DNA from 2 places in the Roseomonas sp. CCTCC AB2023176 genome. Region 1 is predicted to be linked to the other one. Evidence: riboswitches for the same ligand, from Rfam matches in the RefSeq annotation. Region 1 holds a riboswitch; the other holds the start of a gene.

The links. Region 1 has a riboswitch for cobalamin ahead of ACE7GA_RS24960 (TonB-dependent receptor plug domain-containing protein). Riboswitches for the same ligand answer to the same signal wherever they lie in the genome.
Region 2: it holds a riboswitch for cobalamin, as region 1 does, so the genes downstream of both, metE (5-methyltetrahydropteroyltriglutamate--homocysteine S-methyltransferase) here and ACE7GA_RS24960 (TonB-dependent receptor plug domain-containing protein) in region 1, are expected to answer to the same signal.

What each region holds. Positions count from the first base shown of each region.
Region 1 is NZ_CP170086.1:4,976,312-4,982,205, forward strand. Features, by position in the region: gene ACE7GA_RS24945 (DUF1194 domain-containing protein) at 1-6, opposite strand, end outside; gene ACE7GA_RS24950 (Bug family tripartite tricarboxylate transporter substrate binding protein) at 142-1,107, shown strand; gene ACE7GA_RS24955 (exopolysaccharide biosynthesis protein) at 1,278-1,847, shown strand; cobalamin riboswitch at 1,863-2,120, shown strand; gene ACE7GA_RS24960 (TonB-dependent receptor plug domain-containing protein) at 2,273-4,270, shown strand; partial or broken gene ACE7GA_RS24965 (NAD(P)-binding protein) at 4,357-4,464, shown strand; gene ACE7GA_RS24970 (GMC family oxidoreductase) at 4,560-5,894, shown strand, end outside.
Region 2 is NZ_CP170086.1:3,473,069-3,478,962, reverse strand. Features, by position in the region: gene ACE7GA_RS17405 (pilus assembly protein TadG-related protein) at 1-893, shown strand, start outside; gene ACE7GA_RS17400 (TadE/TadG family type IV pilus assembly protein) at 898-1,302, shown strand; gene ACE7GA_RS17395 (TadE/TadG family type IV pilus assembly protein) at 1,319-1,726, shown strand; gene ACE7GA_RS17390 (Gfo/Idh/MocA family protein) at 1,853-2,845, opposite strand; cobalamin riboswitch at 3,883-4,140, shown strand; gene metE (5-methyltetrahydropteroyltriglutamate--homocysteine S-methyltransferase) at 4,205-5,894, shown strand, end outside.

The DNA.
Region 1 (5,894 bases):
ATCCATCGCCCGGATGTGGGCACGCGGAGGGCCCTTCGCCAGCACGGGCCCCCAGGCGGGCACATCCCGCGGCGCCCACGGCCCGGCGCTTGCCAGCCCGGCCCCCAGTGCGAAGATCGATGGCGCAACGGAGGCACGACGATGCATCGCCGCGACCTGTTCCTCGGCATGACCGCCACGGCGCTCGCCACGCCCGCCCTCGCGCAAGGGCGGTATTCCAATCGCCCGATCCGGATGATCATCCCCTATCCGCCGGGCGGGGCCACCGACGCGATGTCGCGGCTGGCAGCGCAGAAGATCGGCGAGAAACTCGGCACCACCGTGGTGACGGAGAACCGCTCCGGCGCGAACGGCACGGTGGGCGGCGCCGCCGTCCTCCAGGCACCGGCCGATGGCTACACGATCCTCGGCTCCGCCAGCATCCACGTCATGGCGCGGCACGTCATGCGGGCGGTCCCCTACGACCCCGTCGCGGATTTCGTGCCGATCGCCCGTACGGCGCGCGGCCCCCTCGTGCTCGTGATGGACCCGCGGCGGCCGCAGCGTACCGTCGCGGAGGTGGTGGAGGCCGCGAAGGCCGATCCGCGACGCTGGACCTTCGCGACCTCCTCGCTCGGCTCGGCCGGGCATCTCGGCACCATCGATTTCAACCGGTTGACCGGCGCGAATGTCGAGATCGTCGGCTACCGCGGCACCGCGCCGGCGCTGGCGGACGTGGCTGCGGGCAACGTGCAGCTCATGTTCGACCCGGTGCTCGCGACCCTCCCGCTGATCCAGGGCGGGCAGGTCCGCGGCATGGGCATCGCGACGGCCGCCCGCACGCCGCTGGCGCCCGACCTGCCGACGATGAACGAGGCGGGGCTGCCGGGCTTCGAGTTCTACTCCTGGTACGGCGTCTGGGGTCCGCGCGCGATGCCGGCGGACATCGTGGCGGCGATCAACGGGGCCCTGAACGCGGCGATGCGGGAGCCCGAGGTGGCGCAGCGCCTGACCCAGCTCGGGTTCGAGGCGGTGGCCGAGACCCCGGCTCAGCTGGAGGCCTTCGTGCGGGAGGACGTGGAGCGCAATTCCGCCCTGCTGCGCCTCGCGAACTTCCAGCCGGAGTAGCGCCCGCCGGCGCCGGCCGTTACAAGCGCGGCACGGCGCAGGGGGGCACAGGCCCCGGCCCGGGACGGCCTCATCAGGGAACCGCGTCTTTGGACGGCAGCGCAGCGGGGGAGGCGGGTCCTCCCGAAGGTCGCGCGGCGGAGCACGCCGGCGCCCCGATCTCCCGCCTCGTGGCGGAGGTCGCCGCCACCTTCCCCGGGGAGCGCATCAACCTCGGCGAGATGGTGGACGCCTTCGGCGACCGGGCCTTCGGACTGCTGATCCTATTCCTGTTGCTGCCCGGGCTGCTCCCCGGGCTCGCCAGCGTCTTCGGGCTGCCGATCCTCATCCTCGGCGTGCAGATGGGTCTCGGCTTCTCGCAGCCCCGCCTTCCCGCCTTCGTCGCGCGGCAGAGCCTGAAGCGCGCGGACATCCTCCGCTTCACCGAGGCCTCGTCGAAATGGCTCGGGCGGGTGGAACGCTACGTCCGCCCCCGCCCCGGCCCCTTCACGACGGAGTTCGGGCGGCGGGTCTTCGGCTGGCTGTCCGCCTACGTCGCCATCATGCTGATCCTGCCGGGGCCCGGCACCAACGGTCCGCCGGCCTTCGGTAACATGGTCATGGCGCTCGGCCTCATCGAGCACGACAGCAAGGCGGTGGGCTGGGGGATCGCGCTCACGATCCTCGGCTGCGCCTTCGCGACGGGCATCCTCATCGCCATCGGCTGGTTCGGCGTCGAGGTCTTCAACTACTTCATGTGATGCGCGCGCGGTGCTAACACCGCCGCACGCGACGGTGGCCCGAGAGGGCTGAAACGGGAACGCGCGACGCGGGGTGCCCTCGACGAGGTTGCCCCGCCCATCCGCGGCTGCCCCCGCAACTGTAGGCGGCGTTCGGGCGCCCAGACGCCATTGCGGTCCCCCGGGACCGCGAGAAGGCGGGCTCCCCGGCGCGTGCGCAGCGTGCACCCCGGTGCAAGCGACGCATGCACCACGCCGCGAGCCAGGAGACCGGCCGACGCGGAGGGGTTTCGCGCGCGCCCGGGCGGGGTGCACCGGCGCACGGAGCAAACGGGCCACGACGTGCGGAAGCTCGCCGTGATCCCGTCCGCAGGCGAACCGCGTCCACCGTCGCGCGCCCGACTTGCGCGCGGCAGACCGTGACCGTTCGCCGAAGGGAGATCCCCGTGCGACGTCTTCTGCTGTCCTATGCCGTGTCCCTGGGCGCGGCCCTCGCCGCCAGCCCTGCCCTTGCCCAGACGGCGGCGCCCCCACCGCCGGCAAGCACCCCACCGGAGCCCACTGCGGCGATCACCGAAACCGTCGTCACGGCGACGCGCATCCCGACGCCGATCGAGCGCGTGCCGGGCAGCGTCACCGTCATCGACCGCCGCACCATCGAGGAACGGGGCTACCAGACCGTCGCGGAGGCGTTGCAGACGGTGCCCGGCGTGGCCCTGATCCAGGCCGGTGGCCCGGGCCAGCAGGCCAGCGCCTTCATTCGCGGCACGGCGTCCCGCCACGCGCTGGTGCTGCTGGACGGCGTGCCGATCAACGATGCCTCCGACCCCAACGGCGCCTTCAACTTCGGCAACGACGTGCTGGGCCTGGAGGTGGACCGGATCGAGGTCCTGCGCGGCCCGGCCTCGGCGCTCTACGGTTCCTCCGCCATCGGCGGCGTCATCAACATCGTCACGCGCCGCGCGCCGCGTGACCGGCCGGTGGAGGTCTTCGGGGAGGCCGCGGCGGGGTCCTTCCGCACGCTGCGCCTGGGCGCCGGCATCACGGGGACAGTCGGTGAATTCGACTACCTCTTCTCCATTCGCAGCCTTTCCACCCGTGGCTCCGACGCGACCGCGAGCCGCTTCACCCGCAACACGGGGGAGCGCGACGGCTTCTGGGGCGTCTCGGCCACCGCGCGCGTCGGGTGGACGCCGTCCGACCGCTTCCGGGCCGAGGCGCTGCTGAACTGGCGCGAGAACCAGGGCGGCATCGACAACGTCCCGAACGACGATCCGAACTACGAGTTCGACGACCGCCGGTGGACCGGCCAGATCCGGCTGGAAGGCCGTCCCCTGGATGTCTGGACGACCGGCCTGCGCATCGCGCGCACCGAGGACCGGCGCCGCTACACCAACCTGCCGGACAGCCTGTCCCGCGCCACGACGGACGACCTGTTCCGCGGACGCCGCGACTCCCTCGACTGGGGCAATCAGGTTCGGCTGCCCGACATGGGCGTCTTCGACCAGAGCCTCGTCTCCTTCGGCGTCAGCGCGGAGGAGGAGGAGGTGCGCCAGGCCAGCGGCTCGCCGACCTTCCGGACCACGGTGGACGCGACGCAGACGACGACGGCGGCGCATGCGGCCTACCAGGTCCGTCTGTTCCGGCGCCTGGACCTGACGGCAGGCTTCCGGAACGACGTGCCGGAGGGCTTCAACTCCGCCGCCACCTACCGTCTCGGTGCCGTGCTGCAGATCCCCGAGGTTTCGGCGCGGGTGCGGGCCTCCTACGGCACGGGCTTCAAGGCGCCGTCGCTCTACCAGCGCTTCGGGCGGATCGGGACGACCTTCCAGGGCAACCCCGACCTGCGGCCCGAGACGAGCGCGGGCTGGGAGGCTGGGGCGGAATTCGACCTGGCGGTCGCAGGGAACCGCGACTTCGCGACGCTCGGCGCGACCTACTTCGACAACCGGATCACCGGGCTGATCAACTTCAACGCCGCCTTCAACTCGCTCGAGAACGTGGACCGCGCGCGGATCAAGGGCGTGGAGATCGCGGCGACGCTGCGACCGGCGCGCTGGCTGACGGCGCAACTCGCCTGGACCGTCACCGACGCGCGGGACGCCCGCACCGGGGACCGTCTGGCGCGCCGTCCTGAGCAGACCATTGCGATCAACGCCTCGGTCCGGCCGGTCGAGGGCGTGACGATCGCGCCGGAACTGTTGATCTACGGCCGGTCGCGTGAGGGCGCCTTCGCGTCCTACCGCGACAACGGCACGTCCTTCGCGGTGTCGCGCGACAACAAGGCGGGAACGGTGTTCAACCTCGTCGGCACCTGGCAGGTGACGGAGCCCGTCGCGCTGTTCCTGGAAGGCCGCAACCTGACGGACAGCCGGTTCGAGCCGGCGAACGGCTTCCAGATCGCCGGGCGCTCGGTCCTGGTCGGCGCGCGCGGGCGGTTCTGATCCCCCCGGGGCAGGTCGTCCCGCGATCCGGGGGCGTCCGCGCGGCGCGGGCTTGAACGCCGCGCTGCCCGGCGCATCCTGGGCCGATGTCGTCCGGCCCTGACGTCCTGATCCTCGGCGGCGGCTCCGCCGGCTGCGTGCTGGCGTCCCGCTTGTCGGAGGACCCGGGGCGCCGCGTGCTGCTGGTGGAGGCCGGGCCCGACCTGCGGGCCGGTGCGGTCCCGGCCTCCATCGCCTCCCCTATCCGGGGCGGGCCTACTTCAACCCGGATTTCGTCTGGCCCGGGCTGGTGGCGCGCTTCGGTCATGACGGTTCCAACGCCCCGACGGCGCGTGGCTACGAGCAGGCCCGCATCCTCGGCGGCGGGTCGGCGATCAACGGCATGGGCGCCAACCGCGGTGCCCCCGCCGACTACGCGGAATGGGAGGCGGCGGGCGCCGCGGGCTGGGGATGGGACGATGTCCTGCCCTTCTTCCGCAGGGCCGAGCGCGACCTCGACCTGCCGGACGACCCACTGCACGGGCGCGACGGCCCGTTCCCCATCCGCCGCGTGCGGCGCGACCACTTTGCGCCCTTCGTCCGCGCCGTCGAGGACGCCTTGACCGCCCGAGGCCATCCCGCCTGCGCCGACCAGAACGGGGCGTGGGAGGACGGGACCTTTCCGGCCGCGACGAACCTGGACGAAGAAGGGCAACGCGCCTCCGTCGCGACGGCCTACCTGACCTCCGCCGTCCGCGCCCGCCCAAACCTTGCGATCCGCACGGGGACGCCGGTCGAGCGCCTGACCCTCGACGGCACGCGCGTGACGGGCGCGGTGCTGCGGAATCCCGACGGTGCGACCGAGACGGTGCGGGCCACGATGACGATCGTCAGCGCCGGCGCCTTCCACTCGCCCGCGCTGCTGATGCGCAGCGGCATCGGGCCGGCGGGGGACCTCGCGGCCCTGGGCATCCCCGTCGCGGTCCGGCTCGACGGGGTGGGGCGCAACCTGATGGAACATCCGTCCATCGGCGTATCGGCCTTCCTGCGTCCGGGGCAGAGGATGACGGGCGGCGATCGCTACCACCTCCAGGCGCTGCTACGCTGGTCTTCCGGGCTCGACGGCACACCGCCAGGCGACATGCACGTGGCGATGCAGGCGCGGTCGGGGTGGCATTCCGTCGCGCGGCGGATCGGTACGCTCTTCTCCTGGGTGAACAAGTCCTACTCCATTGGGCGCGTCAGCCTCGTCTCGCCCGACCCGTGCACGCCGCCGGCGGTGGACCTGAACCTGCTTTCCGATTCCCGCGACCTCGTGCGGCTCGCGATGGCCTTCCGCCTCACCGCGTCCGTTCTGGTGGATCCGGCGCTGGCAGGCGTGGTGCTCGACGTCTTCCCCAGCACCTATTCGGCGCGGGTCAAGCGCCTGCTCCGCCCGACGCGGACCAACGGCGCGCTCACGGCGCTCGCCGCGCCGCTGATGGATACCAGCGCCGCCTTCCGCGCGCGGGTGCTGGCGATGGCCGGCGAGGGCAATGCCCCGCTCGCCACGCTGCTATCGGACGAGGGCGCGCTGGAGCGGCATCTGCGGCGCCACGTCGGCGGCGTCTGGCACCCCTGCGGAACCTGCCGCATGGGCGATCCC
Region 2 (5,894 bases), 1.5 Mb from region 1:
GCCGCGCCGTCGCCACCGCGACGACGGATGAGGAGGTGTGCCTCCTTGCCCTCGGCGGGGGCCTCGAGCTCGGCGGCAACAGCACGGTCAACGCGCGGCGTTGCGCCCTGGCGAGCAACGCGGCCGCGCCGGGCGGGATCAGCGTGGTCGGTAGCGCCCGGGTGCGCGCGGCGATGCTGACGACGACCGGGACCTGCTCTGGCTGCGCGAGCGGCGATGTCTGGACCGACGACACGCGGACGCAGCGGCCGACAACGATCGGCAGCCGTCCCGTTCCGATCACCGATCCCTTCGCGTCGCTCCGTTCCTGGACGCCGTCGCCGCCGTCGGGCTGCGCCAACCTGAGCTTCCAAAGCCGGCGTCTCACGCTCTCTCCCGGTCAGTCCATCTGCTCGTCGCTGACGGTCGGCCCGAACGAGACCCTCACGCTGCAACCCGGCATCTACTACCTGCGGAACGCGGACCTGACTGTGCAGGGGCGGATCGACGGCAATGGCGTGACGATGGTCCTGACCGGCGACCCCGACCGCGTTGGCACGATCCGGATCAACGCGCAGAGCACCGGGACGCTCAGGGGCCCGGCCAGTTCGCTCATCCCCGGCCATCCCGAGGCGGCCGGCCTCGTCCTGTACCGGGACGCGCGCGCCACGAACAACGGGCCGCAGAAGGAGGTTCAGTTGAACGGTGGCTCGACGATGGACATCATCGGCGGCGTGTACCTCCCGACCTCCGACGTCGTCGTGAACGGGAACAGTGCGATGGGATCGACCTGCTTCGCCATCATCGGCTACCGGCTCTCGCTCTCCGGGTCCTCCGACACGATGGTGGACGTCTCGGGATGCGCGGGGTTCACGCCGTACCCCCGCATCCGCACGGTCCGACTGGTGGAGTAGGCCGATGCGTTTCTCGGACCAACGCGGCGTTGGTGCGATGGAGTTCGCCGTCGTAGCGCCCGTGCTACTGATTCTCATGGCGGCGGCGCACGACGTGGCGACGGCTGCCGCGGCCTCGATGCGGCTCGAAGCGGCTGTCCGGATCGGCGCGCAGCGGGCACTGGCGGGCCCTGGCGACACCGACGCCATCCGCGATGCCATCGTCACGGCGGCGCCCGGCCTCTCGACGGCGCAGGTCTCCACGCCCGCCCTGGCCTGCGAATGCGCGGGCGCCGGCGCCACTTGCGGGGCGGCCTGCCCGTCGGGTGAGCGACGCTTCCTCACGCTCAGCGCGCGGCAGACCCTCTCGCCGCTGCTGTTCCGCCGCTTTGGCGAAGCCTCCGGCAATGCTGTCGTCCAGGTCCGCTGACCCGAGGCGCAGCCGCATGCGGGTCGGCCGGCACGGCACCGTCACGGCGGAGTTCGCGCTGATGCTGACCGGGCTGCTGCTACTGCTCTCTGGGATCGTGGAAGCGGGCCGCTATTTCCTGACACTCGGCTCCGTCCGGACCGCCACGGCGGACGCCGCTAGGCTTGCGGTGATCCGCGGGTCGGCGAACATGGTCGCGGGCAACGCGCCCTGCGCCGGCCTGTCGGGCTCGCTCGCCCCGGCGACGTTCGGCGCACCTGCCATCATTGCCCAGCAGCTTTCCGCCACCCTGTCCGGCTGCACGACGACGGGCGGGGTGACGCGCGTGACCGTCACGCTGTCCTACGCCTATGGGCGCATGTTGCCGCTGGTGCCGCTCGGGCCGGCGCGGATCAGCGACAGCACGGTCGCGGTCTTCTACTAGGCCCTGCGCCGAAACACTGAGATTCGCAGGACCTGTTCCGCCCATATCCCCGACCCGCCAGGAAGACTGGGTAGCCGAGGTTGGGCTTCCATTGAACCCTGACAGGTCTGCGTCGGAAGCGGAGTATCAGAAGGAGTTGCCGGCGAGGATGGCCTCGACCACCTCCTGCACCTCCAGCGCCTCGCGCAGCGTCGCGAGGTCCTGCGGCGCACCGCGAGTCATGGCCGCGACCTTGTCGAGCTGGCGGCGGAGAACGAGCGGCCGCATGCGCTCGTTCGGCAGCGCGTCCGGCGCAGGTTTCCAACTGCCGCCCTCGCGTCGCTCGGCCACCGACCAGTCCCGCAGGCGGATCGCGCCCGCCGTGCCGGAGAGGGTCCAGGCGTTGGTATCATCCCGATCCGTTCCTCCGACCCGGCCCTGAAGCGTGACAGGCAGCGGGCCGGCGGTCAGCCGCGCGATGATCGCCGTCTCCGCGCCCTCTCCGGCGGGGTATTCCGCCCGGGCCTCCTCCAGCCGGATCGGGCCGAGCAGGCGGCGGGTCAGGAAGAGGAAGTGCGACACGACCTCCCGCGTGAAGCCGCCCTCGGTGCGGCGGGACAGCCACGCCGCGGCATCGCGCTGCCAGCCGCGCGGCCACGCCGCGAAGCCGACTTCGATGTCGAGCGTAGCCTCCTCGCCCGGCACTCCGCCGTCGCGCCACGCGCGGAGCTGCTCGACGGCAAGGGAGGAGGCCATCGGGAAGTTCACCGCGGCCCGCGCGCCCTTGGCTTCCGCCCACGCGACGAAGTCCCGGGCCGCCCGCGTGTCGTGCGACAGCGGCTTTTCCAGGAACACGGCGCGGCCGGCGTCGAGGGCGGCGCGAGCGAGCGGGAGATGGGCCGCCGGCGGTGCGGCAACGTAGAGGCAGTCGCAGGCCCCGATCACCGCTTCGGCCGAGCCAAGCATGGGCACCACGCCTGTCACGTCAGCGAGCCGCGCGGCCGTCGCGGGCGAGGGGTCCCACACCGCGGCGGGGCGTAGCACGCCGGGGTCGTGGTCCAGCGCCGCGCGCAGCAAGCGCTCCCCCATGATCCCGAAGCCGACGATGCCGAGCCGAACCGCGCCGGAGCCGTTCTGCACTGTCCGTGCCTTCCCCTTCACTGCCGCGCGCCTTCTGCAACGCGGCGCGCGGCGGCGCCAGACGCGGCGGTCCGGGGTTCCTTGCGACCCGGGCGCGCGGAGAGCGTATGCCCCGTCGCCCTCTCAAGCGGAGTCTTGGTTAAGCAGAAACAGGTTTGAGCAGGGATTGGCGGTCTTGCGCGCCCGCGTCGCGGCAGGTCCCCGAAGCTGTCGGCCTTCGATCGCCCCCATGACGACGACACCGGGTGTGAAACCGCAAGTCCGGGCGTGGCCGAAGGCGGCCCTGCCGGGTGTTGGCGACCCAAGGCGGAACGCGGAACTCCTCGGTCGGCCCCGACGCGTCGGCGCATTCGGCGCCGGAAGTAGCCGCGAGGAGCGTCAGCGGTCGCAGGAGCCAGCGCGACGTCGAGGTGGTGGATGGGCGGCTCCGCGATGATCAGCCGCTCCTCCCCCGCGATGAAGGGCCGCCGCACCGGGGCAGGCCGATGCCCGTCCGAACCGGGCAGGAAGCCGCTGGACCGGTGCAAGATGGAGAAGAAGGTCGGCGTGTCGATCCGCCCGTGCGACACATGCCTCGCGCCCATGCCCCATCATCCTGGCGCAGGCCCAGGGTTCGGCTTGGAGAGACTTCAGGAGAGCGGGTCCCGCCTCCGTCGGCATCGCGATCGCGACAGGCGCCCCGCCGCTTCCAACGCGACGGAAAGGCGTTCGCGAGCACGGGCCGCAGCAGGATCCGGTTCGGGGGCGCGTCGCAGGTCAGCGCGGCCGTGACGTCCTCCTGCCCGCACCCGCTGCGCGACCGCGGGGCCATGTTCCGCCGATCGCGAGCATGAGGTTCGGCAGCCCCGGCCCCAGCACCGCGAAGGCGGCCATCGCGCAGACACCAGTAAGGCCGTTCCGGCGCGCGTTCAGCGCAGGGCGACCTGCCGCACGTCTCCGGCAGGGTCGTCCCGCGCGGGAAGGTCGCAGCAGGGCGTGGCCGCGCCTGCGGCGCGTACCGTCGGAAGACACATCTTGCTCCCACACAAGATATAAATATATCCTTATGATGCGTTGGTCCCGCGCGAGCGGGCGAAGAGGGAACGCCGTGCGGGGCGGGCCGGGGATTGTCCGGTCCACCCCTAGTCGGCGGCTGCCCCAGCAACTGTCGGCGGGAAGCCGCCGGCTCGTCCGTCCCCCGTCCGGGGGGCGGCCCACTGCGCGGCCAGCCGCGCGGGAAGGGAGGGCCGGCGACGAGGGGCGGCAACGCCCGGCACCCGCAAGCCAGGAGACCTGCCGACGCCGTGCACCCTGCCCGAGGCAGGGGCGCGCCACCCCGAACGGCCGGGCTGGGTGCACCGGGCGTAGGAGATCCGTGCGATGACGATCGCCGCGAACCTCGGCTGGCCCCGCATCGGGCCGCGCCGCGAACTCAAGACCGCCCTCGAGGCCCATTGGGCGGGGGATACGGCGGAGGCCGACCTCCTCACTACCGCTGCCGCACTCCGCGCGGGAGCGCGGGCGACCCAGGCGGGCCTGGGGATCGGTCACGTTCCCTCGGGCGACTTCGCCCTCTACGACCATGTCCTGGAGACGGCGCTCGCCTTCGGACTGATCCCGGACGGCTATGGCTGGTCCGGCGAGGGGCCTGCCTCGCTCACCACGCTCTTCGCGCTCGCGCGCGGGGCCCGCGGATCGGAGATCGAGCACGCGGCGGGCGTCGCCCCGGACGCCCCCGCGCTCGAGATGACGAAGTGGTTCGACACGAACTATCACTACCTCGTCCCCCGGCTGTCCGACGCGACGAAACCGCGCCTCCTCGAGAACCGATGGGCCGCAGCGGCCCGCGAGGGGCTGGCGGAGGGCTGCCGGACGCGCCCCGTGCTCCTCGGCCCGGTGTCGCTCCTCCTCCTCTCGAAGCGGGGGGACGGCGGTGATCCGCTCGACCTCCTGCCGCGGCTCCTGCCGGCCTACGCCGAGGCGCTGCGCGGCCTGGCCGAGGCCGGCGCGACATGGGCTCAGGTGGACGAGCCCTGCCTCGTCACGGAACTGTCGTCGCGCGCGGGGGAAGCCTATGGCGTCGCCTTCGACGCGCTGGCGACGGCGGCGCCGGGTTTGCAGATCCTGCTTGCGACCTATTTCGGTGGTCTTCGGGAGAACCTCGGGCTCATCGCCTCGCTCCCCGTCGCGGGCCTGCATCTCGACCTCGTCCGCGCGCCGGACGGCCTCGACGCCGCGCTGGAGGCCTGGCCGACCGGGCGCTGGCTCTCGCTCGGGCTCGTGGACGGCCGCAACGTCTGGCGGACGGATCTCCGCGCGGCGCTCAAGACGCTGCAACGCGCGGCGCCGGGGCGAGAGCGGCGGCTGATGGTCGCCCCGTCCTGCTCGCTCCTCCACATCCCGCTCTCCCTCGCGGGCGAGACGGCGCTGGATCCCGCCCTGCGGCAACGCCTCGCCTTCGCGCGGGAGAAGCTCGCGGAGGTGCGGACGCTCGCGCGCGCGCTCGACGAGGGCGAGGGCGCCGTGGGTGCGGCGCTCGCCGAGAGCGATGCCGTGCGGCGGGAGGTCGCAGCGGATGCCCGGCTGCGCGACCCCGCCGTCGCCGCCCGGCTCGCGGCGGTGACGCCGGACATGGAGCAGCGCCGATCCCCCTACCCCGTCCGCGCCACCGCGCAGCAGGCCCGCTTGAACCTCCCGGCCCTGCCGGTGACGACCATCGGTTCCCTCCCCCAGACGGCGGAGGTGCGGCGCCTGCGCGCCGGGCTCGCCCGCGGCGCGCTGACCGGCGCCGCCTACGACGCGGAGATCCGGCGCCTGACGGCCGAGGCGGTCGCGTGGCAGGACGCGGTCGGCGTGGACGTGCCGGTGCACGGCGAGTTCGAGCGCAACGACATGGTGAAGTACTTCGGCGAACGCCTGTCCGGCTTCGCCTTCACGAAGGGGGGCTGGGTGCAGTCCTACGGCTCCCGCTGCGTCGCACCGCCGATCGTCTGGGCCGACGTCACGCGCCCGGCGCCGATGACCGTGGAGATGGCGGCCTATGCCGGGTCGCTCACCCCGCGCCCGATGA